One region of the Sphingomonas sp. S6 genome, then DNA from elsewhere that is predicted to be linked to it. Evidence: predicted binding sites of a transcription regulator. Region 1 holds the regulator's gene; the other holds the start of a gene.
The links. Region 1 encodes LexA, which represses DNA repair genes until DNA is damaged. Its sites were predicted from a motif close to GTTCCNCNCTTGTTCT; they were not measured.
Positions count from the first base shown of each region.

Region 2: the regulator LexA is predicted to act here: its motif matches at 7,887-7,902, upstream of rmuC (DNA recombination protein RmuC).

Region 1 is NZ_JBIEOE010000001.1:162,817-177,550, reverse strand. Features, by position in the region: gene ACGVWT_RS00890 (serine hydrolase) at 1-95, shown strand, start outside; gene ACGVWT_RS00885 (M17 family metallopeptidase) at 97-1,461, shown strand; gene ACGVWT_RS00880 (glyoxalase superfamily protein) at 1,528-1,893, opposite strand; gene ACGVWT_RS00875 (energy transducer TonB) at 1,993-2,754, opposite strand; gene tpiA (triose-phosphate isomerase) at 2,814-3,560, opposite strand; gene ACGVWT_RS00865 (peptidylprolyl isomerase) at 3,689-5,629, shown strand; gene trpE (anthranilate synthase component I) at 5,631-7,133, shown strand; gene ACGVWT_RS00855 (hypothetical protein) at 7,307-7,738, opposite strand; gene ACGVWT_RS00850 (aminodeoxychorismate/anthranilate synthase component II) at 7,902-8,486, shown strand; gene trpD (anthranilate phosphoribosyltransferase) at 8,483-9,478, shown strand; gene trpC (indole-3-glycerol phosphate synthase TrpC) at 9,475-10,251, shown strand; gene moaC (cyclic pyranopterin monophosphate synthase MoaC) at 10,248-10,715, shown strand; gene ACGVWT_RS00830 (molybdopterin molybdotransferase MoeA) at 10,720-11,901, shown strand; gene lexA (transcriptional repressor LexA) at 11,960-12,652, shown strand; gene ACGVWT_RS00820 (ComEC/Rec2 family competence protein) at 13,076-14,734, opposite strand, start outside.
Region 2 is NZ_JBIEOE010000001.1:428,229-442,962, forward strand. Features, by position in the region: gene ACGVWT_RS01970 (TonB-dependent receptor) at 1-2,837, shown strand, start outside; gene ACGVWT_RS01975 (hypothetical protein) at 2,923-3,504, opposite strand; gene ACGVWT_RS01980 (endo-1,4-beta-xylanase) at 3,552-4,697, opposite strand; gene ACGVWT_RS01985 (TIM-barrel domain-containing protein) at 4,768-7,083, opposite strand; gene ACGVWT_RS01990 (SGNH/GDSL hydrolase family protein) at 7,080-7,859, opposite strand; gene rmuC (DNA recombination protein RmuC) at 8,078-9,667, shown strand; gene ACGVWT_RS02000 (hypothetical protein) at 9,664-9,909, shown strand; gene ACGVWT_RS02005 (RNA methyltransferase) at 10,030-10,830, opposite strand; gene ACGVWT_RS02010 (HPr family phosphocarrier protein) at 10,950-11,225, opposite strand; gene ACGVWT_RS02015 (PTS sugar transporter subunit IIA) at 11,222-11,629, opposite strand; gene rapZ (RNase adapter RapZ) at 11,644-12,552, opposite strand; gene ACGVWT_RS02025 (HPr kinase/phosphorylase) at 12,593-13,027, opposite strand; gene ACGVWT_RS02030 (stimulus-sensing domain-containing protein) at 13,033-14,637, opposite strand; gene ACGVWT_RS02035 (response regulator transcription factor) at 14,606-14,734, opposite strand, start outside.

The DNA of each region.
Region 1 (14,734 bases):
TGACCTATCCCGACCGGAAGCTGTCGATCGCGACCTTTGCGGAACCCGATGGCGCGCAGCGCTACGAACAATTCCTCGTGTTCCCGGCCAACTGACATGCCCGATACCCTGCTGCAGCCCGACCGTGGCCAGGCCGCCCGCACGATCGACCTGATCGCTCCCGATGCCTATGACGCGTGGCTGGGTGGCCAGCCGCAGCGGGTGCGCACCGCGCTCGCCGCGCAACGCTTCACCGGCAAGGCGGGCAGCGCGGCGGTGTTCGTCGACGAGGACGTGCATGGCATCGCCATCGTCTGTGCCGCCGACCCGTGGTCGCTGGCCAAGCTTGCCGAAACGCTGCCCGCGGGCACCTATCGCGTCGCGGGCGAGATCGGCCCGGCGGCGCTCGGCTGGGTGCTCGGCCAATATCGCTTTGATCGCTACCGCCGCCCCGACGACACCGGGCCCCGAATCCTGCTGACCCGCGACGCGGCGGGGATCGAGGAGGTGCTGCGCATCGCCGCCGCGACCGCCCTGGTCCGCGACCTCGTCAACACCGGCGCCGGCGATTTGGGGCCGGCCGAGCTGGAAATGGCCGCGGAGAAGCTGGCGCGCGAGCATCATGCGGCGCTGACCGTCACGCGCGGCGACACGCTTGCCGCCGACTATCCGATGATCCACGCGGTCGGGCAGGCCGCGGTAAAGGAACGCCATCCGCGCCTGATCGAGTTGGAATGGGGCGACCCCACCCATCCGCGCATCGCATTGGTCGGGAAGGGCGTGGTGTTCGACACCGGCGGTCTCGATATCAAGCCGTCCGCCGGCATGCGGCTGATGAAGAAGGATATGGGTGGCGCGGCGCATGCGCTGGCGCTGGCGAGCCTCGTCATGGCGGCACGGCTGCCGGTGCGGCTCCACCTGCTGATCCCGGCGGTGGAAAATGCGATCGCCGGCAACGCCTTCCGCCCCGGCGACGTGCTGCGCAGCCGCGCGGGGCTGACGGTCGAGAACACCAATACCGACGCCGAGGGACGCCTGATCCTGGGCGATGCGCTGACCAAGGCAGGCGAAGGAAAGCCCGAACTCATCCTCGACTTCGCGACGCTGACCGGCGCGGCCCGCGTCGCCCTCGGCCCCGATTTGCCGCCGCTGTTCACCGACGACGAGGATCTGGCGCGCGATATCCTGGCCGCCGGCGATGCGCTCAGCGATCCGCTGTGGCGCATGCCGCTGTGGAGTGCGTATGACGACATGTTGAAGTCGGACATCGCCGACATGGTCAACGCGCCCGACGGCGGCTTCGCCGGTGCCGTCACCGCCGCGCTGTTCCTCCGCCGCTTCGTGCCGCAGGATGTCGCCTGGGCGCATATGGACGTCTTCGCCTGGCGCCCCAGCGCCAAGCCCGGCCGACCGAAGGGCGGCGAGGCCTATGCTCTGCGCGCCTGTTACGCTGTGCTGAAGGCGCGCTATCCGCGCACCTGATGCCGTCACGATCGTCATCCCCGCCTCCGCCGGGATGACGCTGGGGGGCTAGGCAGTCAGGTCAGCCTACATCCGCTCGCCCACATCGATCCGGTTCCCGTCGGGATCGGCGAAGACGAAAGCCCGCTGGCCATACGCCTTGTCCGCCAGTCGCTTGATGATCCGCACGCCCTGCCCCTCCAGCCAGCGATACAGCGCATCGGCATCATCGACAAACAGGTGCATGACGTTGGCGGTCGACGCCGCATGATCGGCCTTGCGGGTCAGGTGAATTTCCGCGGCATCCTTCTTCAGCACCGCAAAGCCCACCGGATCGCCGTTTTCGAAGACGGTCGTGAAACCCAGCACGCCGCCATAAAAGCGCAGGGCTGCTTGCATATCGCGCACGCAGATCGTCGGCGCCGCGCGCCCGAACGTGACCGGCTCATCCATCGCAAATCATCCTGTCGGGCAGCGGCGGCGGTGCGCATGCCGAGTGATGGAGCGGTGTCCGTCGTCTAGCTGCGCTGCGGGGCGCGCATTGTCAACGCATCACCGGTCGGTCGCGGGCGGGTCGATATCCCATTGCTGGTCGCGCAACACGGTCGACGCCACGGGCTTGCCCGCCGCATCGCGCCACGGATCGTAGCGGAAACGCTTCTCGATCGCCCGGCACGTCGCCTGATCCATCAGCGCATTGCCGCTCGACTGCGCGATCCGGCAATTGGTGACGTGGCCATTGGTCTCGACCCGGTAGCGGACGCTCACCACGCCGCGAAAGCCGGTGTCGAGGATCGAATCGGGAATGTCCGATCCCTTGATTCGCCCGTTGATCAGCCGCGGTACGCGTTCCCAGCCGCTGCCGTCGCCATCGCCGTCGCCGCCCGCGCCATTGCCGTTGCCAATCCCGCCGGCGCCCGTGCCCGGGCCCGGCTTGTCCGACGCGCCGGAGGTCGCCTGCACACCGATATTGGGAAGCGGCGCGACGATGACCGGGGGCGGTGGCGCAACCTGGATGACCGGCACCGGCGCGGTCACTTCGGTCGCCTTGGAGCGCAGATTGGGCGGAGAGGCCTTGCCGCTTGGCCGGTTGATCTTCTTGGGCGGCGGCACCACGCGTTCGGGCGGCGGCGGATCGGGCATGACGGTAAAGGTCGCCAACGCCTGCTGCACCGCCTGCGGCGCTCCACGAAAGGCCAGCCCCATCACCAATGCATAGCCCAATGCCGCCACGACGCCCCCGGTCAGGAGCGCCGCACCAATCCGCTCGCGCCGTGAAGCGCCGTATTGCGAAGGGCCATAGGTCGTCACCATGCGACAGATGATGTCGCATGGCGCCTTTCGCAACGCTGACTGGCAGCCTCAGTCGGGCGTTACAGCGTCGCCGCCGCCTCGATGATCGGCACGAACTTCGCCGCGGTCAGGCTCGCGCCGCCCACCAGCGCACCGTCGACATTTTCGCAGGCGAGGATCGTCGCGGCATTATCGCCCGTCACCGATCCGCCGTACAGGATGCGGATCCCGTCCGCCGCGTCGCCGACCAGCTGGCGCAGCTTGGCGCGGGCGATCGAATGGATCGCAGCGATTTGGTCCAGCGTCGGCGTGCGGCCGGTGCCGATCGCCCAGCGCGGCTCGTAGGCGAGCGTAAACCAGCTGCCATCGGCATTGTCGGGCACCGATTTCTCGATCTGCGCCTGCACCACGCGCTCAGCGCGGTCGGCGTCGCGCTCGGCCTCGGTCTCGCCGCAGCAGGAGATGACGTGCAGTCCCGCACGCCGCGCCGCCGCCGCCTTCGCCCAGGCGTCATGGCTGGTTTCGCCCTGGTCCGCCCGGCGCTCGCTATGGCCGACGATGGTGAAGCGCGCGCCGGCCTCAGCGACCATGCCCGCCGAGACGCAACCGGTATGGGCGCCGCTGTCCGCCTCGTGCACGTCCTCGGCGCCGATCGACAGGCTGGGCACCCGTTCCGCCGCGCCCGCGATCAGCGTGAAGGGTACGGCAACCGCCACGTCCACACCCGGCGCTGCCTCTGCCGCGGCGGCGATCGCGTCCAGTTCGGCGAGCGCCGCACGCGACCCGTTCATTTTCCAGTTTCCCGCCACGAACTTGCGCCGAGTCATCCGACCTCCCGTCCTGCCTTATCATTCGTTTTACACGTTAAACGCGTCATGCCTGCCCGCGCGCTTGATGGCAAGGCACTGCCCCCCTAAAGCGTGGACCAAATCTTTCAGGGACGATCGGCCACTCCATGCTCAGCTTTTTCCGCCGGATCATCAATTCCAAGGCCGGCGTCGTCGTCACCTTCATCGTGCTGGGCGTCATCGCGCTGGCCTTCGCCGCGGGCGACATCACTGGCCTCGCCGGCAACGGCCCCAGCCTGTCGGGCGGCAGCGTCGCCACCGTCGGCGGCACGAAGATCTCGCCCGCCGAGCTGCGCCAGCGCGTGCAGACCGAGCTGGCGGGCGCCCGCCAGCGCATTCCGACGCTGACCATGGAACAGCTGCTGGAACAGGGTGGCCTGCAATCCACGCTGGACCGCGCCGTCAACGGCGTCGCGCTGGAACGCTTCGGTCAGGACCAGGGCATGGTCGTCAGCAAGCGGTCGATCGACGGCGTCATCGCCGGCATCCCCGGCCTGCGTGGCCCCAACGGTCAATTCGATCCCGTCCGCTATCAGCAGCTGCTCGCCGACCAGAAGCTCACCGACGCGCAGGTCCGCACCGACATCGCGCGCGACATCATCGCGCAGCAGCTGATGCTGCCGACACAGGGCGCCACGCAGGTGCCGCAGAAGGTCGCGCTGCCCTATGCCTCGCTGATGCTCGAAAAGCGGTCTGGCCAGATCGCCTTCGTCCCCGCTTCCGCGCTCGCTGGCGGCCCGGCGCCGACCGACGCCGAACTGCAGGCCTTCTATCGCCGTAACGTCGCGCGCTTCACCGTGCCGGAACGCCGCGTGATCCGCTACGCGCGCGTCACGCCCGAGATGGTGAAGGCCGCCGCCACCCCGACCGATGCCGAGGTCGCCGCCGCCTACAAGAGCCAGGCGTCGCGCTTCGCTGCCGCCGAAAAGCGCACGATCGCACAGGTCGTGGTCGCCGATCAGGCCGGTGCCAACGCCATCGCCGCCAAGGTGAAGGGCGGCACCGCGCTGACCGACGCCGCCCGCGCCGCCGGCCTGGAAGCCGCGACGCAGACCGCCGTCACCAAGTCGGCCTATGCCGGCACGACCAGCACCGCGATCGCCGACGCCGCCTTCGCCGCGCCGCGCGGCGGCGTGATCGGCCCGGTGCGCGGGCCGCTCGGCTGGGTCGTCGCCAAGGTCGAATCGATCGAACAATCGCCCGGCAAGACGCTGGAACAGGCGCGCCCCGAACTGGTCGCGGCGCTGTCGAAAGACAAGCTCGCCCGCGCCCTGTCCGACGTGCATGACAAGCTGGACGATGCGCTCAGCAAGAGCGCGACCTTCGACGAGGTGACCGCCGACCAGAAGCTCAGCGCCACCACCACGCCCGCGCTGCTCGCCAACGGCACCAACCCCGATTCGCCCGGCACCGCCGCCGATCCGGCGATCGCTCCGATCGTCGGTGCCGCCTTCCAGATGGCGGAGGGCGACCCCGCGCAGCTGGTGCCGACGGGCCAGGACGGCAGCTTCGCCGTCGTCGCGCTCGGCCGCGTCGTTCCCGCCGCGCCGCGCCCGCTGGATCAGGTGCGCGCACAGGTCGCCGCGGACTATGCCGCCGATCGCGCCCGCGCCGCCGCGCGCAAGCTCGCCACCGACATCCTCGCCAAGGTGAACAAGGGCACGCCGCTGGCGCAGGCGATGGCGACCGCCGGCCGTCCGCTGCCGCCGGTCCAGCCCGCCGTGGCGACGCGCGCGCAGCTTGCGGCCGCGCAGGGCCAGGTGCAGGCGCCGCTCGCGCTGATGTTCGCGATGGCCAAGGGCAATGCCAAGCTGCTCGAAGCGCCGAACAACGCCGGCTGGCTGATCGTCAAGCTCGACCAGATCGTGCCGGGCGACGCCAAGGGCGTACCGCAGGCGGTGGCCGGCGCCCGCGCCAGCATCGCGCAGCTCGTCGGCCGCGAATATGCCGAACAGTTCGCCCGCGCCGTCCGCAACGCCGTCGGCGTGAAGACCGATGCGGCCGCGCTCGCCAAGGTGCGCGCCGATCTGACCGGCGCTGGCAACTGAGATGAGCGCCAGCGCCGCGGCGATCGCGACCCTCGCCGCCGGGCGCCCGGCGTTCGTCTGGCGGCGGCAGGTCGCCGATACCGAAACGCCGGTCGCCGCCGCGCTCAAGCTGATCGAGCCGGGCCGCGGCGACTTCCTGCTCGAATCGGTCGAAGGCGGCGCGACGCGCGGGCGGCACAGCCTGATCGGCCTCGCGCCCGATCTCGTCTTCCGCGCGCATGGCGACACGGCCGAGATCAACCGCCACTGGGCGACCGATCGCGACGCCTTCCAGCCGACCGGCACGCCGACGCTTGCCGCGCTGCGCGCGCTCGTCGCCGAATGCCGGGGAGACGTGCCTGCAGAGCTGCCGCGCGCGCTCGCCTGTCTCGTCGGCTATTTCGGCTATGAGACGATCGGCCTCGTCGAGCGCCTCGATGCTCCTGCCGCCGATCCGCTCGGCCTGCCCGACATGCTATTCGTCCGGCCGACGGTGATCTGCGTCTTCGACCGGCTGGCCGATGCGCTCTATCTGGTCGCCCCGGTGTGGCCCGATGCCACGCGCTCGCCGGAGAAGCTGGTCGCCGCGGCGGAGGACCGGCTGGACGACGTCGCCGCCCGCCTCGCGCATACCATGCTGCCGGCGCCCGTCACGGCGCCCCCCGAAGAGCCCGCCTACACACCCGTCATCGCGCCGCAGGACTATGCGACGATGGTCACCCGCGCGCAGGACTATATCGCCGCGGGCGATATTTTTCAGGTGGTGCTGGCGCAGCGCTTCTCCGCGCCCTTTGCGCTGCCGCCGTTCGAACTGTACCGCAGCCTGCGCCGCATCAATCCCTCGCCGTTCCTCTATCACCTCGATCTGCCCGGCTTTGCGCTGATCGGATCGAGCCCTGAAATCCTCGTCCGGGTCCGCGACGGTCAGGTCACCATCCGCCCGATCGCCGGCACCCGCCCGCGCGGCAAGACCGCGGCTGAGGATGAGGCGAATCGCGAGAGCCTGCTCGCCGATCCCAAGGAACGCGCGGAGCATCTGATGCTGCTCGACCTCGGCCGTAACGACGTCGGCCGTGCGGCGGCGCCGGGAACGGTGCGCGTGACGTCGAGCTACGGCGTCGAATTGTACAGCCATGTCATGCACATCGTCTCGAACGTGGTGGGCGACCTGTCCCCCGCCGCCGACGCGATCGACGCCCTGTTCGCCGGCTTTCCCGCCGGAACGGTCAGCGGCGCGCCCAAGGTGCGCGCTTGCCAGGTCATCGCCGAACTCGAGCCGGAACGGCGCGGCGCCTATGCCGGCGGCGTCGGCTATTTCTCGCCGGACGGATCCATGGATTCATGCATCGTCCTGCGCACCGCGATCGTAAAGGACGGCACGATCCACGCGCAGGCCGGCGCCGGCATCGTCGCCGACAGCGTGCCGGCGTACGAACAGCGTGAGTGCGAGGCGAAGGCTGGGGCGATCCTGGCGGCGGCCCGCGACGCCGTGGCGCGCGCGGCTGAGGGGCGGTTCGGGCAGTAGACCGTCTTGGCGGTACTCCGCCGGCCCCGCTGTCAGCTTAATCCGCCCTCCGCCCATTATCCGTCATCCCAGCGAAGGCTGGGATCTCCCGGTTAGAGCGCACGCCGAAAGCCGCAAAAGACCCCAGCCGTCGCTGGGGTGACGAGCTAGGTCAGGAAACGAAGTCTCCCGCCTCAGGGAATCTGCGCCTGCGCATCGCGCTGCGCGCGCCGCTCCGCCGCCCACTGGCGGTTCTGCATCAGCGCACAGCCGCTCTGACCACCGGTTCCGACGGGCGAGCACGTATCCGGCAACCCGGCCGCGGCGCGACCGATCTGGTCCTGCACCGCCACCTTGTTCGACCATGCCTGGTTCTGCGCCGGGATCGGCCCGCTGTCGCGGAACTGCTTCGGGATGCGATAGGGCTGGTCGAGCGTCGAGCACACGACGATCTCGGTCGACGTGCTCTGCGGGCACTTCTGTCCCACCCCCAGCGTCACGCTGCGCACCCGCTGCGGCGGCGAGCCTGCTTCCGCCGTACCGTCCGTCCCCGTGGCGGGGGCGGTCTGCGCGGAAGCGACCGCCGGCAGGGCGATGAGAACGGCGAGCAGCAACGGGCGGATCATGACGGGCACTCCTTCAGGTCGTTCAACGTGCAGCCGCCGCCATGGCTCCCGCCGGCGTGGCATGGTTTTTCGGGTCTAACCGAACCGACATTGCTACAGGATTGCCGCGACGCAAGAGGGTGCGACAGGTTGCACGCCCGCGCTCTTCGGCTATGGCGGCGCGATGATCCTCGTCGTCGACAATTACGACAGCTTCACCTGGAACCTCGTCCACTACCTCATGGAGCTGGGCAGCGAGGTCGAGGTGGTGCGCAACGACGCCATTTCGGCGGGGCAGGCGCTGTCGTCGGGCGCCAGCGCCTTCCTCATCTCGCCCGGCCCGTGCACCCCGACCGAGGCGGGCGTCAGCCTCGATCTCGTTGCGGCGGCCGCGGATGCCGGGCGTCCGCTGCTGGGCGTGTGCCTGGGCCATCAGGCGATCGGCCAGCATTTCGGTGGCAAGGTGGAGCGCGGCGGGCTGATGCACGGCAAGACCTCTGCGGTCGAACATGACGGCACCGGCCTGTTCGAAGGGCTGCCCTCGCCCTTCATGGCGACACGCTATCACAGCCTGATCGTCAACGACGTGGCCTCGCCCCTGGTCGTCAACGCGCGCACCCAGGATGGCATCGTCATGGGCTTCCGCCACGAACGCCTGCCGATCCATGGCGTGCAATTCCACCCGGAAAGCATCGCGACCGAACACGGCCATGCCATGCTCGCCAACTTTCTGACGATCGCCGGCATTCCGGTGCGCGAGCGCCCGTGACCAGCGTCGTCTTGCTTCCCGATCCATCCTCGCCACTGTCGCGCGAAAGCGCGGCGCAGGCGTTTGCGGATATCCTCGATGCCCGCGTCTCGGCAGAGGCAATCGGCGACTTCCTGCTGGCTCTGTCCGATCGCGGCGAAACCAGCATCGAAATCGCCGAGGCCGCCCGCGCGCTGCGGGCCCGCCTGATCCCGATCGCCGCACCCGACGGCGCGATCGACGTCTGCGGCACGGGCGGCGACGGGCATCATACGCTCAACGTCTCGACCGCGGTCGCGCTGGTCGTCGCGGCTTGCGGCGTGCCGGTCGCCAAGCACGGCAACCGTGCCGCCTCCTCGAAAGCCGGTGCTGCCGACACGTTGGAGGCGCTCGGCCTCGACATGGAGATCGCCGGCGCGACGGCGGAGGCGAGCCTCGCCGATATCGGCATCGCCTTCCTGTTCGCCGCCAACCACCATCCGGCGATGGCACGGATCACGCCGATCCGTCGCCGCATCGGCAAACGCACGATCTTCAACCTGATGGGGCCCCTCGCCAATCCGGCGCGCGTGTCGCACCAGCTGATCGGCATCGCCCGCCCCGATTACGCCGGTCTCTATGCCGAGGCGCTGGAACAGCTCGGCACCGCACGGGCCGCGGTGATTTCGGGCGAAGAGGGCCTCGACGAACTCTCCACCGCCGGCCCCAGCCTCGCGGTGAATGTCGGCAGCGCGGCGCTGCCATCGCGCATCACGCCGGAAGACGCCGGCCTGCCCCGCCACCCGCTCGCCGCCATCCGCGGCGGCGATCCGGCCTATAATGCCGCCGCGCTGCGCCGCCTGCTCGATGGAGAGGCGGGCGCCTATCGCGACGCCGTGCTGCTCAATGCGGCGGCGGCGCTTGTCGTCGCCGACCATGCACCCAATCTCACTGCGGGCGCACAGGCCGCCGCCGAAGCGCTCGACGCCGGCCGCGCCGCCGCGCTCCTCGACCGCTGGATCGCCTACCGATGACCATTCTGTCCCGCATTATCGAAACCAAGCGCGCAGAGGTTGCCGCGCGCAAGGCGACGATCAGCCTCGCCGATCTCGATGCGCGCATCGCCGCGGTGACGAAGCCGCGCGGTTTCCGCGCCGCGCTCGACGCGAAATCCGGCCATGCGCTTATCACCGAAATCAAGAAGGCCAGCCCATCCAAGGGGCTGATCCGCGCCGAGTTCGATCCGCCCGCCCATGCGCGCGCCTATCAGGCGGGTGGCGCGGCCTGCCTGTCGGTCCTCACCGACGAACAATGGTTCCAGGGCAGCGACGACTATCTGATTGCCGCCCGTGCCGCCTGCGACCTGCCCGTGATTCGCAAGGATTTCATGGTCGATCCCTGGCAGGCGACCGAAAGCCGCTCGATCGGCGCCGACGCCATCCTCATCATCGTCTCTGCGCTGGACGACAATCAGATGGCGGAAATCGAGGCCTCGGCGCTCGATTGCGGCATGGACGTGCTGGTCGAGGTGCATGACGAATCCGAACTGGAACGTGCGCTTCGCCTCAAGTCGCGGTTGATCGGCGTCAACAACCGCAATCTACACGATTTTTCGGTCAACTTCGCCCGCACGTACGAGCTGGTCGGCAAGGCGCCCAAGGGCTGCACCTTCGTCGCCGAAAGCGGCCTCGAAACCCGCGCCGACCTCGACGCGATGGCGCAGCACGGCGTGCGCTGCTTCCTGATCGGCGAGGCGCTGATGCGCGCCGACGACGTCGAGGCCGCGACGCGGGCACTGGTCGGGTGAGTCGCCTCACCCATCTCGACGCAGACGGCGCCGCGCATATGGTCGACGTCGGCGACAAAGCGGTGACGCAGCGTCGCGCGGTCGCGACCGGCCGCATCGCCATCGCCTCCGACGCCCTCGCCGCGATCCGCGACGGCGCCGCGAAGAAGGGCGACGTGCTCGCCGTTGCCCGCGTCGCCGGGATCATGGCGGCAAAGAAGACTGCGGACCTCATCCCGCTCTGCCACCCCTTGCCGCTGACCCGTGTCACGCTCGACCTGACGCTCGACGATGCCGGCATCACCGCCACCGCGCTGACTGCCACCGACGGCAAGACCGGCGTCGAGATGGAGGCGCTGACCGCCGTCTCGGTCGCGCTGCTCACCATCTACGACATGGCGAAGGCGATGGACCGCGCGATGACGATCTCCGACATCCGACTGCTCGAAAAGGCCGGCGGCGCCTCCGGCGACTGGCGCGCCTGACGCCATGGCGCTGCTGCCGATCGACGAAGCCCAGGCGCGCCTGTTCGCGCGCGCAGCGCCGGTCGAGACCGAAACCGTGCCGCTCGCCGCCGCCGCCGGCCGCTGGGCGGCGGACGACATCGCCGCCCGCCGCACCCAGCCCGCCAGTGATTTGTCGGCGATGGACGGCTATGCGATCCGCTTCGCCGACCTGCCCGGCCCGTGGACGCTGGTCGGCGAAAGCGCCGCCGGCCGGCCCTTTGCCGGCACCGTCGGCGCTGGCGAGACCGCGCGTATCTTCACCGGTGCCGCACTCCCCGACGGCGCCGACACGGTCATGATCCAGGAGGAGGTCGCGGCCTCCGGCACCACGATCCACCTGACCGGCGAAGGTCCAGCGACACTCGGCCGCAACACCCGCCGCCGCGGCCTCGACTTTCACGCCGGCGATCGCCTGATCGCGCGCGGCGAGCGGCTGACGCCCGCGCGCATCGCCGTCGCCGCGACGGGCGGCATCGGCACGATCGCGGTCCACCGCCGGGTGCGCATCGCCATCTGCGCCACGGGCGACGAATTGGTCGATCCGGGCACCGGCGGCGACCCGAGCGCGCTGCCCGAATCGAACCGGGCGATGCTGGCGGCCCTGCTCGCCGATCTGCCGGTCGAGCTGATCGACCTCGGCATCCTGCCCGATGACCTCGATCGCCTGCGCGAAGCCTTCGCCCGCGTCGACGCAGACCTGCTCGTCACCACCGGCGGCGCGTCGGTGGGCGACCACGACCTCGTGCGGCCGGCGCTGGAGGCGGCGAGCGGCGTCATCGATTTCTGGCGGATCGCGCTGCGGCCGGGCAAGCCGATGATGGCGGGACGGCGCGGCGCGATGCAGGTGCTCGGCTTGCCGGGCAATCCGGTATCCGCCTTCGTCACCGCCATACTCTTCGTCAAACCGTTGATCGCGCACCTTTCTGGTGCCGCGGACCCGCTGCCGCGCAGCACGATGGCGATCCTGGGCGAAGACCTGCCCGCCAATGGCGCGCGCACCGATTATCTGCGCGCGGAACTGCGCGACGGCCGCGCCTATGCCTCGACCATTCAGGACAGTTCGATGCTGCTGACGCTGGCGCGCTCACACTGCCTGATCGTGCGACCGATCGATGCCCCCGCGGCGCGCGCGGGCGACTCGGCGGAAATCCTCGTCATCGCTTGACGCCCCACGAATTGTTCCCTAGAAGTTCCGCGTCTGTTCTGACGGGGAAGGACCGCTTATGCTCACGCGCAAGCAGCACGAGCTTGTATGCTTCATCAACGACCGGCTCGAGGAGACGGGCATCTCGCCGTCGTTCGAGGAGATGAAGGACGCGCTCGACCTCAAGTCCAAGTCCGGCGTCCACCGCCTGATCAGCGCGCTGGAGGAGCGCAACTTCATCCGCCGCCTGCCCAACCGTGCTCGTGCGCTCGAAGTGCTGCGCATGCCGGAACGCTCCGAACGCAAGGCGCCCGAAACGCCCGCGCTCGCGGCGCCGCCGAGCGCTCCGGCCACGGGCAATGTGCGTCCCGCCCCCTCGCCAGCAAATGACGTCGTCGAAATCCCGCTGCACGGCCGGATCGCCGCCGGCGTGCCGATCGAGGCGTTCGAAGGCAGCTCGATGCTCGCCGTCCCCGCGGCGTTGCTCGGCACCGGCGAACATTATGCGCTCGAGGTCTCCGGCGATTCGATGGTCGAGGCCGGCATTCTCGACGGCGATTACGCGCTGATCCGCCGCACCGACATCGCCCGCGATGGCGAGATCGTCGTTGCGTTGATCGAGGACAGCGAGGCGACGCTCAAATATTTTCGTCGCGAAGGCGCGATGATCCGGCTCGATCCCGCCAACCGGGCCTATGAACCCCAGCGCTACGTCCCCTCGCACGTCCGCGTGCAGGGCAAGCTGTCGGGCATCCTTCGCCGCTACGACTGATGCAAGGCCGCCGCGGCGACGGGGCGTACGACCCTGTCGTTCGTGTGACTTTTGTGACTTTCAAACGGCCCCTTCGACGTCCCGTTGAGGGGGGCGTATCAGGATTTTAGATTCTTTGCCCGCAGGTTAGGACGGTAACGCCAGCCGTCTCTGGAGTTTGATCCATCGCCGTTGAACCAGGCGTCATCCCAGCGAAGGCTGGGATCTTCCGATGATAGCGGGCGACAGGAGCCGCAAGAGGCCCCATCTTTCGCTGGGGCGACGGCTCTGTGGAAATGGGTCAGGCTCTAAGGCGGTATGACATCAGGTTGATCAAGTGGCATCATCGCGAGCGGAGCGAAGCAAGGGGCGGCTCAGCGTTGGGCCCTCCTACTACAGAGCGGCATGCCCGTCGCGAGGGATCAGCGCGCCGGCATGGCGTGATCAGAACGGGATCGCCGGCGTGGTGCCCTCCGTCCTCGGCGGCGCCACCTTTGCCCCGACCAGCCACGGATGCCGATCCCCGGGGTGCATCACCGTGCGCACCCGCCCGCTCGCCAGGGTCAGCATGACGCCACCGGTCCGTCGCAACACTGGCGCATCAAGCCGCAGCCAGCGCGGCCGGCACGCACGCGGCAGGCGCCGGTCGCTCACCACCACATCCGCCGCCTGACAGGCTACAACCAGGTCCTTCCACGCAAGTTGGTAACCGCTGCGGGTCGCCAGCACCCGAAACCGGCGCCCCTGCCCGTCGATCGTCGCCACGCACGCATCGCGGCTGCACCGGGCCTCCGGCAGATCGTCGAGCAGCCATGGCTCGCCATCGGTCCCGCCATTTTCGGCGAGCATCGCCCGCGTATAGTCCCCGGCACGATCGCGCAGCAGCGCCAGCCGACCGCCCACCCGGATCGCCATATGTCGCCCGTCCCCCGTCACCAGTAGGTCGGGTGGCGGGGTCGACGCCGCCCAGACGGCGCCGACGACGATCGGCAGCACGCCGACCCAGCGCACCCGCGTATTCCACAGCGCCAGCCAGAGCCCACCGGCGATCATCGCCAGAAACGCCCCCATTGGCATCGACGGCACCGCCAGCGACGCGCCCGGCGCATCCGCCACGACATGCGCCAGCCACAGCAGCGCCCGCAACGGCCCGTCGGTCAGCCACCACAAAGGCCCGCCCAGCCCGATCGTGTCGAGCAGCAACGCGCCCGCCTCCAGCGGCATGACGACGAACGTCGTCAGCGGAATGGCGATGATATTGGCGGCAGCCCCGTACAGGCCCGCCTTATGGAAGTGATAGACCGCGATCGGCATCAGCGCCGCCTCGACCACCACGCCCGTCAGCAGCAGCGACCCGAGCCCGCGCAGCAAACGCCGCGTGCGCGACTCCTCGCGCGGCTCGAACCATCCGCGCACCCGCGGATGCTCATGGAGCGCAACGATCGCCACGATCGCGGCGAACGACAGCTGGAAGCTCGGCCCCACCAGCGCTTCCGGCCGCACGGCCAGCACGACCATCGCACCTGCCGCAACCAGCCGCAGCGTCATCGCCTCCCGCCCCATCGCCAGCGCCGCCAGCACCAGTAGCGCGGCGACGCACGACCGGATCGTGGGAACCTGAGATCCGGTGAGCAACGTATAGCTGATGGCAGCCAGCGCCCCCATCCCCGCGGCGACCAACGGCAACCGAACGCGAATGGCGAGCCACGACCACAGCGCCAGCAGCCGCAACGTCAAGACCATCGTCGCCGCCACCGCCGCGGTGATGTGCAGCCCGCTGACCGACAGCAGATGCGCGAGTCCCGCACGCCGCATCGCCTCCGCATCGCGCTCGCTGATCGCCCCCTCGTCCCCGGTCGCCAGCGCCGCCGCGATGCCGCCCCGGCTCCCTTCCAGCCGATCCGTGATATGGGCAGTCAGGCGCCGCCGCAGGCTGCCCTCCGACGCGCCGGGCGACAGCAACTCCACCGGCGCGAACCCCCGTCCGGTCGCGCCAATTCCGGCGAACCACGCCGCCCGCGCGAAATCATAGGCTCCCGGCACCGACGCCGCAGCCGGCGGCATCAGCCGCGCCCGCAGCCGGATCCGCGCCGCCTCACCCAA
Region 2 (14,734 bases), 270 kb from region 1:
ACGTCACCGCCGCCGCGATCGAGGGCGGTCTCGCCGGTACGGTCAACCTCAACACCCGCAAGCCCTTCGACAATCGCGGCTTCCACATGGGCGTCGATGCGGAAGGCAATTACGGCGACTTCCGCAAGAAGTGGACGCCGACGGGCTCGATCCTGATCAGCGACACCTTCGAAACCGGGATCGGCACGTTCGGCATCCTGGGCGATCTGTCCTATTCGCGCATCCGCAGCCGCGCCGATGGCGTGCAGATCACCAACTTCCAGACGCGCGATAACACGCAGGTGCCGTTCCAGAACGGGAACGGCGTGCTCGTCTGCCGCAACCCATTGCCGAGCAACAGCAACACGACGACGCTGCCGCCTGCCGGGTCGGCATGCGGTACGGCATCGACGGCCGGGGCGGATGGTTTCGCCGATTTGCTGCCTAAGGCCTATGCGCCGCTCGGCGGCCAGTACCGGACGCAGGAATTCGACCGCAAGCGCGACGGCATCGCTCTCGCCGCGCAGTTCGAAACGCGCGACAAGTCCTTCCTGCTGACCGCGCAATATCTGCGCTCGCACACCACCAACACGACGGATGAGCACACGTTCGAAGCGGCGCCCGATCTGTCGGAATACAGCACCTTCCCGGTCGGCTGTGTGCAGAACAACGACGGCCCGCTGTACAATGGCAACGGCACGGTGCGGGCGGAATGCCCGGTCGGCCAGTTCAAGAATTACGTCTACGATTCGAACGGACTGTTCCAGAGCGGCTACATCACGTCCCCGGGCACGGGCTATCGCACCAGCCGCAGTGGCGCGCCGGCTACCACCTTCCTGCCGACCGGCGGCGCGCAGCTTCAGCTCGCGCGCGGGCAGACCTACGATCGCAATCTCGTCAACGATTACGGCCTCAACGCCGAAATCCATCCGGCCGAGCGTTGGTCGATCAACCTCGACGCAGACTATACGCGGTCAGAACACAACAACTACAGCCTCAGCATCTTCGGCGCGACCTTCGCCGATCAGGAGCTGGATCTGACGGGCAAGCTGCCCAGCGTCATCTCGCACAAGCCGAACACGCTGTCGGCGAGCTGGGCGCAGCCTGCAAACACGATCCTCGCTGGCGAAACCGACGCTCAGTATTTTGCTGATCCGCGCGCACAATATTGGCGTGCGGCAATGGACCACAGCGAAGACAGCGTCGGTCAGGAATATCAGTTCAAGGCGGACGTCACCTATGACTTCGCCGACGACAGCTTCTTCAATAAGGCTCGTTTCGGCGCACGCTATGCCGATCGCGACCAGAATGTGAAGTATTCGACCTATAACTGGGGCATGCTCAGCGAAATCTGGGCGGGCGATTATCCTGTCACGCTGGACCAATACGGCGGCAACCAGGCGCAATATTACACCTTCCCCAACTTCTTCCGCGGAGCCACCAACTCGCCGCCGGGCGCCTATTTCTACAATGGCGATATGATCAACGGCTACGGCACGGCGGTGAACTTCCTGAAGCAGGTGGAAGCCGTCTCGCGCAATCAGAACGGCAATACGCAGCAGCAGTGGATGCCCCTCGCCGAGCGTCCGGGCGTCGTGGCCGGCACATCCTATCTGCCCAGTGAAATCCAGCGCGTGCATCAGCGCGATACCGCCGCCTATGCGATGATCTCGTTCAAGTCGCGTAGCGGTCTCGATTTCAGTGGCAACGCCGGCGTTCGCTATGTCCGCACCGGTCTCGATTCGTTCGGGACGACCACGGTGCCCAACCAGGCGACGCTGAACATTTCCAACCCGTATAGCTCGCGTTGCGCCATCGCGGCTCCCCCCGCCGGTGCCCCTCCGGGTGCGACGCCCAGCACGCCGGGCGGCGTCTGCAACCTTGGGCCGACGGGCTATGCGCTGCTGCAGCAGTTCGCCGGGGTGAACTCGGTCAACCTCTACAACCAGGCGAAGAACAGCTACACCTACTGGCTGCCGAGCGTGAACCTGAAGTTCGGCGTCACGCAGAACCTGATCGCGCGTCTCGCCGGATCGAAGGTGCTGACGCGGCCGGATTCGGCGCTGATCCGCAATTTCCAGCAGATCACGATCGACGGCAACGGCAACTTCCTCAGCACGGTCGGCAATCCGTATCTGAAGCCGGCAACCGCATGGCAGTTCGACGCGACGGCGGAATGGTACTTCTCGAAGGTCGGGTCGCTGACCGTCGATGCCTTCTACAAGGACGTGTCCAACTTCTTCTACCAGTCGGTGGTCAGCCTGCCGCTGCAGAACAATGGCGTGACGTTCCCACTGCTGACGCGTGGGCCGGCGAACTATAACGGTCACGGTAAGATCAAGGGTGTCGAGGTCGCCTATCAGCAGACGTTCAGCTTCCTGCCCGGCTTCCTCAACGGCTTCGGCTTCACCGGCAATTATTCGTATATCGAAAGCTCGGGTCTGCCGAACTCGTTCCTCAACGGCGGTGCGCCGGTGACCAACGTAGCCGCGCAGACGGTGCGTGGCAGCCTGCCGCTGGAGGGCCTGTCGAAGCACAACGTCAACGCGACGCTCTTCTACGAAAAGGGGCCGATCTCGCTGCGTGCCGCCTACAACTGGCGGTCGAAGTATCTTCTGACCGCGGCGGACGTGATCTTCCCCTATACGTCGATCTTCCAGGACGCCTCCGGCCAGCTCGACGCGTCCGCGTTCCTGAACGTGACGAAGGCGATCAAGATCGGCGTCCAGGGTGTGAACCTGACCAACACCGTCACCAAGACGTTGCAGGCGTATACGGGCGATCCGGCCCAGCTCGCCCCGCGCTCCTACTTCATGAACGATCGCCGCTTCTCGTTCATCCTGCGCGGCAATTTCTGACGAAAAAGGCGGCGGGATATCCCGCCGCCTCCACCTTGCCGGGCCGGTTCCTCGTGATCGAGGAGCCGGCCTTTTTTCGTATCCGTCAGTTGTGCGGCAGCTTCGACCGATCGAACCCGGCACCCAGGTCGAGCAGGAACGCTGGCCCCACCTCGATCACCTGCTTCGCTCCGGCCAGCTGTACGCCGATCCGCGCCTTGCCCGCCGCGAACGCCTGGTTCGACAGGCCCGACACGAAATAGCGCTTCCACCCCGGACCGACGTTCACCGTCTCGCCGGTGACCTGCGGGTAGGGGGCGTCGGCGCCGCCGACGTTGACCGGGATCGGCACGGTCGTACCGTCCTTGGCCTCGGGCGCGCGTAGATACACCATCACGAGCAGCGTATCGCCGGCGGCGATCGGCTTGATCGTCGGATAGGTCGCGCCGACGTCCCACACGTTCGCGCCCGCCTCGCTCACCTGCACCCGAACGGCGGCCCCGCCGGGCACGTCGGCCGCCGGCACCTGCTTGGCGGTCTGGCCGGGACCATAGACGCTCCACCCGATACCGGGCTGGTTGATCGCCTTGTCGAAGATGCTCCCCTGCGCCGGCGCCGATTGTTGCCCCGCCGCCACGGCGCTCAGCGGCACCGTGGCGAGCGCCAGTGCGATCATGGCCTTCATCATCGTCTCCCCTCATTGCCGGCCGGCTCCATGCCGGTCCGGAAAACAGTTCAGCGCGGGCGCGCCGCAGCAAAGGCCTCCGCAATGGCGGTCCGCATCGGCTTGGGCCGCAGCGCCGCGTCATACGGCGTCGGGCGCCGCGCGGCACGATCGGTGCGGGGCTCGAAGCCCGGAATCCAGCTGTGCGCATCGCTCAGGCCCCACACCAGTACGTCGCGCAGCTGCGGATAGGCGAGCGTCACGTCCAGATAGCCGCGGGTGAAGTCCGCCACCGCGCGATCCCGCACCGCAATGTCCGCTGGCAGGTTGTTGTCGCGCACGTCGAGCTCGGTGATCAGCAACGCATAGCCCATCCCCGTCACCGCATCGAGGAACCGTCGCCACTCGCCCTGCAACCGCCCGACATCCGCGCGGCCGTCCGCGCTCTGGGTGATGAGGTGCGATTGCACGCCCAGCGCGTCCACCGGCACGCCGCGTCGCCGGAACCCCTCGAGCAGCCGCAGCACGCCCGCGCGATGCGCCTCGTTGTGCGGTTCCCAGCTCATATAATCGTTATAGACCAGCTGCGCGCCCGGCGCCGCCGCGCGCGCGGTGTGGAAGGCGAGGTCCAGCGTCGGTTCCGCCCCGCCGATCGCCTTGGACAGTGCGGTTTCGTACAGGTGGCCGTCCGCCGGATCGACCGCCTCGTTGACCACGTCATAGCTGCGGATATTGCTGCCATACCGGCCGAGCACGGTGCGGATATGCGTTGTCAGCAGCCGTTCGCCTTCGGCGCGGGGCCGGCTGCCGAAATCATAGGCGTTCAGCCACTTCGGCTGCCATTTCGGCTGATGCCACAACAGATTGTGCCCACGCACCGCCAGACCGTTGCGCTCCGCCCAGCCGACGATCGTGTCGAAGGGCGCGAAGTCGAACACGTCGGGCGCCGGGCGCAGCCGCTGCCACTTCATCTCGTTTTCGGCGACGACCAGCCCGCATTGCTGGGCGATTAGCCGCGCATAGCCTGGGTCGCGGACTGGCAGGCCCGCCGGGGAGCCCGGCTGCCATGGGATCGCCGATCCGAAGCGCAGCCCCTTGCGCGCGGCGATCGCCTCCAGACTGTCGTCAGGGTGCGCGGCCCATGCGGCCGGCGCCGCCATGCCGGCGACGGCGAGCGCCGCACCCCCCAGGATTTCGCGTCGCGACGGCGCTGCCATGATAGCCTCTCCAACTTTCGTTATCGCTATCATTGGCCTCGCCGACGCCGCCGTCAAGGACGCAGCGTCGCTACCGCCCGATCACCATGACCAACGGGTCCAGCGCCTGCCCGGTCGGCAGCCGTCCCTCAACTGACAGCCGGCCGCTGGCGTCATTCCACACCAATGTCGCACTGCGTCCGCCCCCCGTGCGCCAGGCGTTGGTCGTCCCGTCATCGTCGTACAGCGTGAAGCGCGCGTCACGCCCCGGATAGACGCGGACCTTGGCCAGCCCCTGCTCGCGTGCGGTGCTTTGCACCTGTTCCCCGATCGGCAGGATCGATCCGGCGCGCACGAAGACCGGGATGCGGTCGATCGGCGCCGCCGCGTCGATCCACTGGCTGCCGGTGTAGCGCTTGTCCGTCCACAAATCGTACCAGTCCGTCCCGGCGGGCAGATAGACGCGGCGGCTGGTCACCCCCTGTTCGGTGACGGGCGCGACGAGGAGGGCGGGGCCGAACATATATTCGTCGCCCAGCGTCTTGGCCGTCGCATCGTTGGGGAAATCCATGAACAGCGCCCGCATGAACGGTGCGCCGGTCAGGCTGGTCTGGCGTCCCAACGCATAGATATAGGGCAGCAGCTCGTACCGCAGCCGCAGCGAGGCGGCGAGCACCGGTTCGGCCGCCGTGCCATAGTCCCAGATCGCCGTCGCCGGTCGCTGGCCATGGATGCGCAGCGTCGGCGTGAACACATTATACTGGAACCAGCGCACGAACAGTTCGGGATAGTCGCGATACGACGGCGCCATGGCGGTCGCGCCCGCCGGATCGAGGAGCACGGGGCGCCGGGCCGCCGGGCCGTTGGGCCACTGCCACCCGCCCGTATCGCTCGACCAATAGGCGATGCCGCTCGCCGTCATGCCCAGGCCCGCCGGCACCTGCCGCCGCAACGCCTCCCACGTCGAGCGCACGTCCGACGACCAGAACAGACAGCCATTGGCCTGCGTCCCCAGATACGCCGCCCGGCACAGGATCAAATTGCGCATATCCGGTCGATCGCGCGCCGACCCTTCCGCGACGCTCAGCGTATGCAGCAGCGGAAAGACGTTGTGATAGCGATCGCCGGTGCCGATCGCATAGTGGAAGCCGTCCGGCACCAGATCGGGCTCCGTCTCGTCCAGCCAGGCGAAGTCGAAGCCTGCGCTGAAGATATCGTCGCGGATCTTGCCCCAATACCAGGCGCGCGCGTCCGGATTGGTGCTATCGATCAGTGCGCCCGCGCGATCCGACCGGATCGGTAATCCGTCCACCGGCTTGCCGTCCGCGTCGTGCAGCAGCCAGCCCTTGGCGGCGAGCGTGTCGAACCAGCGGCTCTCCTTCTCGAACCGCGGCCAAATGCTGACGATGCTGCGGACGCCCTGCGACTTCAGGTGGGCGTTCATCGCGGCCGGGTCGGGAAAGGCCGTCCGGTCGATGTCCATCTGCCCCATCCGGGTCCAGTAGAACCAGTCGAGCACGATGATGTCGAGCGGATAGCGGCGCTGCCAATAGCCGTCCGCCACCGCGGTCAGCTCCGCCTGTGTCTCGTAACGCGCCTTGCTCTGGATCAGGCCGAATGCCGCTTTGGGCGGCAGCGGCGTCGCGCCGGTCAGCCTGGCATAGCCCGCATACAGATCGTCACTGGTCCGCCCGGCGATGACGAAGAACGACACGCGCTCGCCGACATTGGATTGCAGATGCGTCTGGCTGTGCAACCCCGGCGAGACCATCGTCGCCGACGGATTGTCCCACAGGATCGCATAGCCTTTGTCCGTCACCATGAACGGCACGCACACCGCTTCGCCGGCGGGGCGATCGTAATCGTGGCGGCAGTCGATTGTCCGCCCGCGCAGATCGAGCACGCCGTCCTGATACTGGCCGAGGCCGTAATAATGCGTGTCGGGCGTGTCGGCGAAGGTCGCGCCGACACGGAACGTATGCTCGCCGGTCACGTCGTGTGGCGCCATCTCCCACCCGGTCATCGCCGTCAGCGGCGTGCCGTCGGCACGATCGAAGCGGATCGACACCGGCGGCAAGGACGGAGCAAAATAGCGTTCCATCTGGCTCGGCGGCTTGGGCCAGGGTTGCGCCGCCACGGTGACGCGCAGGTTGCTCGAGGCGAAGACGTCACTGCCGTCGCTACCACGCTGCCGGGCCCAGCCCGCATCGTCGCTTTTGCCGGAAATGCCATATCCCGGCAGGCCTTCCGCTTGGGCCCGATCCGTCGCGATCGTCACGCGCACGATCCCCGGTCCGTAGGGCTCGACCGACACCAGCGCCCCATTGCGCTCGACGGTCGCCAGCCGCTGTGCATAGGCGGGCGTACTGCCGGCCAGCAGCGCGGCAATCAGGGCGAGGCGCTTCATCGGCCCGCTCCCCGTCCACCCAGCGCCCGGCGGATCGCCGCCTCCGCCACGGGCCGCATCGCCGCATAGCCGGCCGCTGTCGGATGCACACCATCGCTCGCCAGCCCCGGCTTCATCGCGCCCCGTCCGTCGTTCAGCACGGGATGATAATCAACATAGGTGAACCCCTCGCGCTGGGCGTAATCCCGGATCCACGCATTCAGCGTCGCGATCTGCGGCACCGGCTGCTTGTCCTTCGCCCAGGGGAAGGCGCCCGCCGGCGGTACGGAGGCGAGGATCACCCGGATGCCATGCGCCCGCGCCAGCTCCGCCATGCTCGCGATATGCCCTTCCACCGTCTCGATCGTCGCCGCACCGGTGTTGCCGGCAATGTCGTTGGTGCCGATCATGATGTGGACGGCCTGCGGGTGCAGATCGATTACGTCCTGGCGAAAGCGGACCAGCAGCTGCGGCGTCGTCTGCCCGCCGATGCCGCGATCGATTACGCCGTTGGTGAAAAAGGCGGGATCGAAATTGATCCAATTGTCCGTGATCGAATCCCCGGCGAACACGACCCGCGGGCGTTCCGTCAGCGCGGCATTTGCGGCACGATAGCGGCATAGCTGCCCGAAATCGCGGGTCAGATTGTGCAGCTGCTGCTCGGTCCAGCTAACCTTGGGATGGGCAGGGCAGGGATCGGCGACGATCCCGGTCGGGTCGCTTGTAAAGGGATCGCCGGCGGCGCTGACCTGTGCCGCGGCGGGCACCGCGCCCGACACCAGCACTGCGGCGCCCATGACACCCAGCCAACCACTGCCCACGACATTCTCCCCTGCTTCTTGTGAGCGCTATCGTAGCCGCCCGGTCGCGCGTGTCCAACCTCTCAGCCGGTCGGATTGAAAAAGGGGCTGTCCTACACGCTTCGTTCGATCTATGTTCCCGGCATAGGCCAAGGGATCGTCACGGAAAAACACCCTCTTCGGCGTGACTTTTGTGACCTTTCGAAGGGACGTTCGTGGATCAGTTGCTTGTCGTTGCCATTCTCGCGCTTGCCGCCGGCCTGCTGATTGGTTGGCTGCTGGCGGCCCGTCGCAGCGGCCGGCTCGCCGCCGATCTGGCGGTCGCGCAGAGCAAGGTCGCCGACGCTGAGCTCGTCGCCCGGACGCGCGACGCGGTGGAGCGCGAACGCAACGACGCGATGCGAGAACTCGCTGGCCTGCGCGCCCAGGTCGACGACCGGATCGCCACCGCCGACGCGCTGCGCACCGAACTCCTCGCCGTTCGCAGCGACCGCGATGCGGCGCGCGCCGATCTCGCCGCCGCGGGTGCGCAGGTCGAGGCGGCCGAGGTGCGCCTGATCGATCTCCGCGCGCAGATCGACCAGAGCCTCGCCGCTGCCGACCTGCTCCGCCGCGAACTCGCCACGATCCGCGCCGATCGCGATGCCGCCCGCGCCGATCTCGCCGCGATGCAGGCGCAGAGCGAGGCGTTCGAAGCCCGCCTCGCCGACATGCGCGAAGCAAAGGAGTTGATGGCGACGCAGTTCAACGATCTCGCCAACAAGGCGTTGACCGACGCGCAAAAGGCGTTCCTCGACCGCGCCGAAGCACGCTTCCGCCAGTCCGAAGAGCTCGCCGGCAGCAACCTCAAGTCGCTGCTCCAGCCGGTCAACGACCGCCTGGCGCGCTATGAAGAGGGTGTCGCCAAGGTCGAGGCCGAACGCCGCGACGCCTTCGGCGATCTCAAGGGCCAGATCGAACAGATGCGCCTCGGCCAGGAGCGCGTTTCGGGCGAAGCTGCCAAGCTCGTCAACGCGCTGCGCAACGCGCCCAAGGCCCGCGGCCGCTGGGGCGAACAGCAGCTGCGCAACGTGCTCGAGACGTGCGGCCTCGCCGAGCACACCGATTTCGCGATGGAGGTCAGCGTCGCGGACGGGGAGGGCGGGCGCCTGCGCCCCGACGCGATCGTCCGCGTGCCCGGCGGCAAGTCGCTGATCATCGACGCCAAGGTGTCGCTCAACGCCTATCAGGACGCGTTCGGTGCGGTCGACGAGAACGAACGCCATATCGGCCTCACCGCTCACGCCGCCTCGATGCGCGCACATATCAACGGCCTCAGCGCCAAGGCCTATTGGTCGCAATTCGACGACACACCCGAATATGTCGTGATGTTCGTCCCCGGCGAACACTTCCTCTCCGCCGCGCTGGAGCATGACGCGGGGCTATGGGATTATGCCTTCGACAAGAAGGTCCTGCTCGCCACCCCTACGAACCTCATCGCCATCGCCCGCACCGTCGCGGCGGTCTGGCGTCAGGAAAAGCTCGCCAGCGAAGCCCGGGCGATCGGCGCACTGGGCAAGGAGTTGTACGACCGTCTCGCCAAGGCCGGTGAGGATCTACGGAAGGTCGGCAGCGGCCTCACCACGGCGGTGAACAATTACAACAGCTTCGTCTCCAGCTTTGAGAGCCGTGCTCTGGTGTCCGCACGCAAGTTCCGCGACCTCAACATCGAACCCGGGGCACGCGAGATCGGCGTCGCGGAACCGGTCGAGGCTCTGGCGCGCTATGGAGACGACGTGCTGCGCCTACCCGACGCGGCCGAATGAGCGAGGCCGCTATGAAGGGCATGCACCCCGGCGATATCGTGATGGATCAGGACGGCCGCATCGCCGGCATGGTCGCGGGCGATGTCGTCATTCGTCCCGGCTGCGACGTCCGCATCAGCGGCATGGTCGCTGGCGACGTCTATGTCGAAGAGGGTGCCCGCGCTCGGATTACTGGCATGGTATCCGGCCGGGTCTTCAACGACGGCGGCGCGGTGCGCATCAGCGGTATGATCGGCGGATAGATGGCTTGCTGTTACCTGCGGCCCCTTTGCGGGCAGCATGGGTACAGCAACCGAAACGATCAGCCCCGATCGTTTCCGCCAAGGTGTTGATGTTGTCTATGTTGCCGGGAAATGCGGCGACTACTGGCTCTGCTGTGCCAGAACCTCATAGGCCATCACCGCCGTCGCCACAGCGGCGTTCAGGCTGTCCGCCTTGCCCAGCATCGGAATCTTGACCAGCAGGTCGCATGCCCCGGCATAATCCGCCGGCATCCCCTGCGCCTCATTGCCCGTCAGCAGGAACGTCGGCGCTGCGTAGGTCGCACCCCGATAGTCGTGGGTGGTGTCGAGGCTCAGCCCCACCAGCTGCCCCGGCCCCTGGCGCAGCCAGCCGAGGAAGTCCTCCCAACCGCTCCGCACGACGGGTACGGTGAACAACGCCCCCATGCTCGCGCGAACGGCTTCGACCGAGAAGGGATCGACGCACTCGCCGATCAGGATCAGTCCGCCGGCTCCCACCGCATCGGCAGTGCGCAAGATCGTGCCGAGATTGCCCGGATCGCGCAGTCGCTCGGCGACTAGCCAGATGCCGGCACTGTTGCGGTCGAGATCGGCAAGCGTGCGATCGAATTCGTCGAATACGCCGACGACCGCCTGCGGGTTATCCTTGCCCGACAGCTTGGACAGGATGTCGGGAGTCGTCTGGATCGACTCGCCGCCCGCCATCTCGACGTCGATCGACAGGGCATGGACCAACGGATGATCGGCATTCGCCGCGGCGTAGAACAGGATGCGGGGCAGGCGGCCCGTCTCGCGCGCTTCGGTCAGGATGCGCAATCCCTCGGCCATGAACTGCCGCGCGCCGCGACGATGCTTTTTGTCGCGCAGCTCGCGGGCATATTTGACCAGCGGGTTGGAAAAGGCGGTAATCTCTCGGGGCATCGTGCGTCGTGCCTTCGCGCCAGCCAAGGGATGGCGCAAGGCCAAAACGACGCACACGGCCGGCGCTGCTCCGCGCGGCGCGTTCAAGTCAAACCACCGACCCGTACGGGTCGGCGCGCTCAGTCTTCGCCGAACTTCGCCTCGACCAGCTCGCACAAGGCGCTCACCGCCGCCTCCGCGCCGTCGCCGGCAGCGCTGATCGTGATCGAATCGCCCTTGGCGGCGCCCAGCATCATCAGTCCCATGATCGACGTGCCGGTGACGGCGCCGTCATCCTTGCGCACCTGCACCTCGACCGGCTGGCTGGAGGCGAGGGTCACGAACTTGGCGCTGGCACGCGCGTGTAGACCGCGCTTGTTGGTGATCAGGACGGTCCGCTCGATCCCGGCGCTCATGCCGCCGCCTCGCCCAGCACCTCGGATGCGACCGAGATATATTTGCGTCCCGCCTCGCGCGCCGCAGCCACCGCTTCGACAACTTTCATCGATTTGCGCGCAGACCCCAGCCGGATCAGCATCGGCAAGTTCATCCCCGCAATCACCTCGACATGCCCGCGCGTCATCAGCGAGATGGCGAGGTTGGACGGCGTTCCGCCAAACAAGTCGGTCAACACGATGACGCCGCGCCCCGTATCGACGGCGGCGATTGCCGCGGCGATGTCCGCGCGGCGCTCTTCCATGTCGTCGTCGGGGCCGATCGAGATGGTGGCGATCCGCTCCTGCGGCCCCACGACATGCACCATGGCGGTCACGAACTCTTCGGCGAGCCGTCCGTGCGTCACCAGAACCAGGCCAATCATATCGGTTACGTTACTCATTTGCTGGCCGGCGGCCCCTCGAGCGAGTCCTGCGGTGCGGCCCCCAGGTCGCGATGCGTGATGGTGGGCGAAAAACCCGCGTCGCGCAACCGTCGAGCGAGATGTTCCGCCACATGGACCGATCGGTGCCGGCCGCCGGTGCAGCCGATCGCGACGCTGACATAGGCTTTCCCCTCAGCGCGATAGCGCGGAATCAGCAGTTCGAGCAGGCTGCCGATCTGCTCCATCGCGGCGGGATAGGCGGGGTCTGCGGCGACATAAGCGGAAACGTCGGCGTCTAGGCCGGTACCCGGTCGCAGCACGGAGTCCCAGTGCGGATTGCGCAGGAAGCGCATGTCGAACACCAGATCGGCGTTGCGCGGGATGCCGCGGGCGAAACCGAACGACTGGATCGACAGCACCGGCGCGTCGCTGCCCGACACGGCGAAGGTCGACCGTACCTTTTGCGCGAGCATGTTGGCGCTGAGGTCGGTCGTATCGATCAGCCGATTCGCCCATTCGCGCAGCGGCGCCAGCAGCTCGCGCTCGCGCGCGATGCCATCGCTCGCCGGCCGATCCGGTGCCAGCGGATGGCGCCGCCGCGTCTCCGAATAGCGCCGCTCGAGCTCGGCCCCCGCGCAATCGAGGAACAGCATGCCGACGTCGAGCCCATGGCCTTCGCGTAGCGCGCGGATGCGCTCGATGATCCGCTTCGGGTCGAAGTCGCGCGTGCGCGCACCGATGCCCAACGCCAGCGGCTGCGTGCCATCCGCAGCACCCTGTGCCAGCGGCGCTTCCAGCAGTCGATCGAGCAGGGCGAGCGGCAGATTGTCGACCACCTCCCAGCCCAAGTCTTCCAGCGTCTTCAACACGGTCGACTTGCCCGCACCCGACAGGCCGGTGACGAGCAGAATGTCCTTGGTCATCAATACGTCCCTGCAAAGCGGGCGGAGAAGGGAGGGCGTGTCACGCGGGCGTCGCCCCAGGTTGGCGGACCGCCCATTCGATCTTGAGCGGGGTTGAGGCGTGATGCGCGTCGAACGCAAGCTCGCGTACGGCGATCCCCGCAAGCAACCGTTCTCGCCGCTCAGGCATGCGCTGCGCCTCACCGCCCAGATGCACGATCAATGCGACCGGCAGGTCATCCACCTGCGCCATGCTGACGATGCCGAGGCCCCGCACCTCGATCCGGCCGCGGATCGTCTCCGGCGCCCGCGCGCGCAGCGTGGTTCCCTGCCGTACCACGAGCGTGCGATCGTCGCTGACCAGCACCGCCCCGCGATCGATCAGGCGCAGCGCCAGATCGGACTTGCCGGTGCCGGACACGCCCTGGATCAGCACGACATGCCCGTCGATCGCGACGCTGGTCGCGTGCAGCATTTCCGATGAAAGGATGGTCATGATGCTCAGTCCGCCGCAGATGGCGCGCCTGCGATCGGCAAGCGCACGACGAAGCGCGCGCCCGCCAGCCGGTCTTCGCGCGATTCGACGATGATGCTGCCCTGATGCGCCTCGACGATGGTTCGCGCAATGGCGAGACCCAGGCCGCTGTGCTGGCCGAATGCCTCGCTTTCCGGCCGGATCGATTGGAAGCGCCGGAAGATCGCCTCGCGCGCTTCTTCGGGTACGCCAGGGCCCTCGTCTTCGACCCGGACGACGACGTCTTCGTCACTGCATGCCGCGGCAATGGCGACGACGCCGCCGTCCGGGGAGAAGGATAACGCATTCTCGATCAGGTTTTCGAACACCCGTTCCAACCGCGCGCCCTCGCCGAGCACGACCAATGGCAGGCCATCATCGTCGACCCGCAGCCGGATGCCGCGCTCCACCACGCGCTCGATGCGCTGGGCGACGAGCGCGCGGATCATCGCGGCGACATCGATCGGTTCGAAATGCGCGCGGCTGAGCTGCGCATCGAGGCGCGATGCCTCTGAAATGTCGGTGATCAGCCGGTCGAGCCGATGCACGTCGTCGCGCACGATACCGAGCAGCCGAGCTTGCAACTCCGGGTCCTTCACTCGTCCTAGCCCCTCGACGGCCGACCGCAGCGAGGCAAGGGGGTTCTTCATCTCATGCGTCACGTCGGCCGCAAACGCCTCCGTCGCATCGATCCGCGCCCGGAGCGCAAGGCTCATGTCGGACAGGGCCCGAGCAAGGCTGCCAATCTCGTCGCGGCGCGAGGGCAGACGCGGCACCACGACCTCGCGGGCACGCCCCAGCCGCACCCGCACCGCCGCCCGCGCCAGCCGTCGCAGCGGCCGGACGATGGTGCGCGCCAGAAACAGCGACAGCAGCACCGAAACGAGCGTCACGACGAGCAGCACGATGCTCAGCCGGAACCGTTCGATCCGCACCGTCTGCGTGATGTCGCGCGCGTTGATCGTGCTCATGACCACGCGTTTGCCCGGCAGCGGCGCCGCGACAGTGATGACGGGAGTACGATCCGGCGCCCGCCAGATGCTGCCCGACACCTTGCTCTGCGCTGCCGCAATCGAAACGTTCGGCCATTCGCGTCCGTCCCCGCGCTCGCGATACAAGGGCGGGCGGACAGCGCCGACGATCGTATCGATGGCCGCATCGAGGAAGCGGGCGACGCTCTGGTTCCATGCCTGCTTGTCCGGGTCGAGCAGCACGGCGTTGCGGACGCCGAGGTCGCGACTGTCGGCGATCGTCCGCCCGCCATCGTCGAAGATACGCAGCCGAGCGCCGGTGTCTCGCGCCAGTCGCGTAATGAGGTCATCCCGCTGCTCCGGCCCCACCATCGCCAGCGATTCGGCGATCAGCCGCCCTTCGCGAACATATTGCGCCACCCGCGCATCGAGCAGCCGGCTGCGGTACGAATCGAGGTAGAAGAACCCGCCCGCCAGCAGCAGCAACGCGAAGATGTTGACCGCCAGGATGCGGCGAGTGAGCGAGATCTGGCCCGACCAGCGGAGCGCGAGGTCGCTCGCCTCGCGTCGCCGGTCGCTGCCGCCGCTTTCACTCTTCGGAGAAGCGGTAGCCGGCGCCATACAGCGTCTCGATGGCGTCGAATTCGGGATCGACCTGTCGGAACTTGCGCCGCAGCCGCTTGATGTGGCTGTCGATCGTCCGGTCGTCGACGTAGAT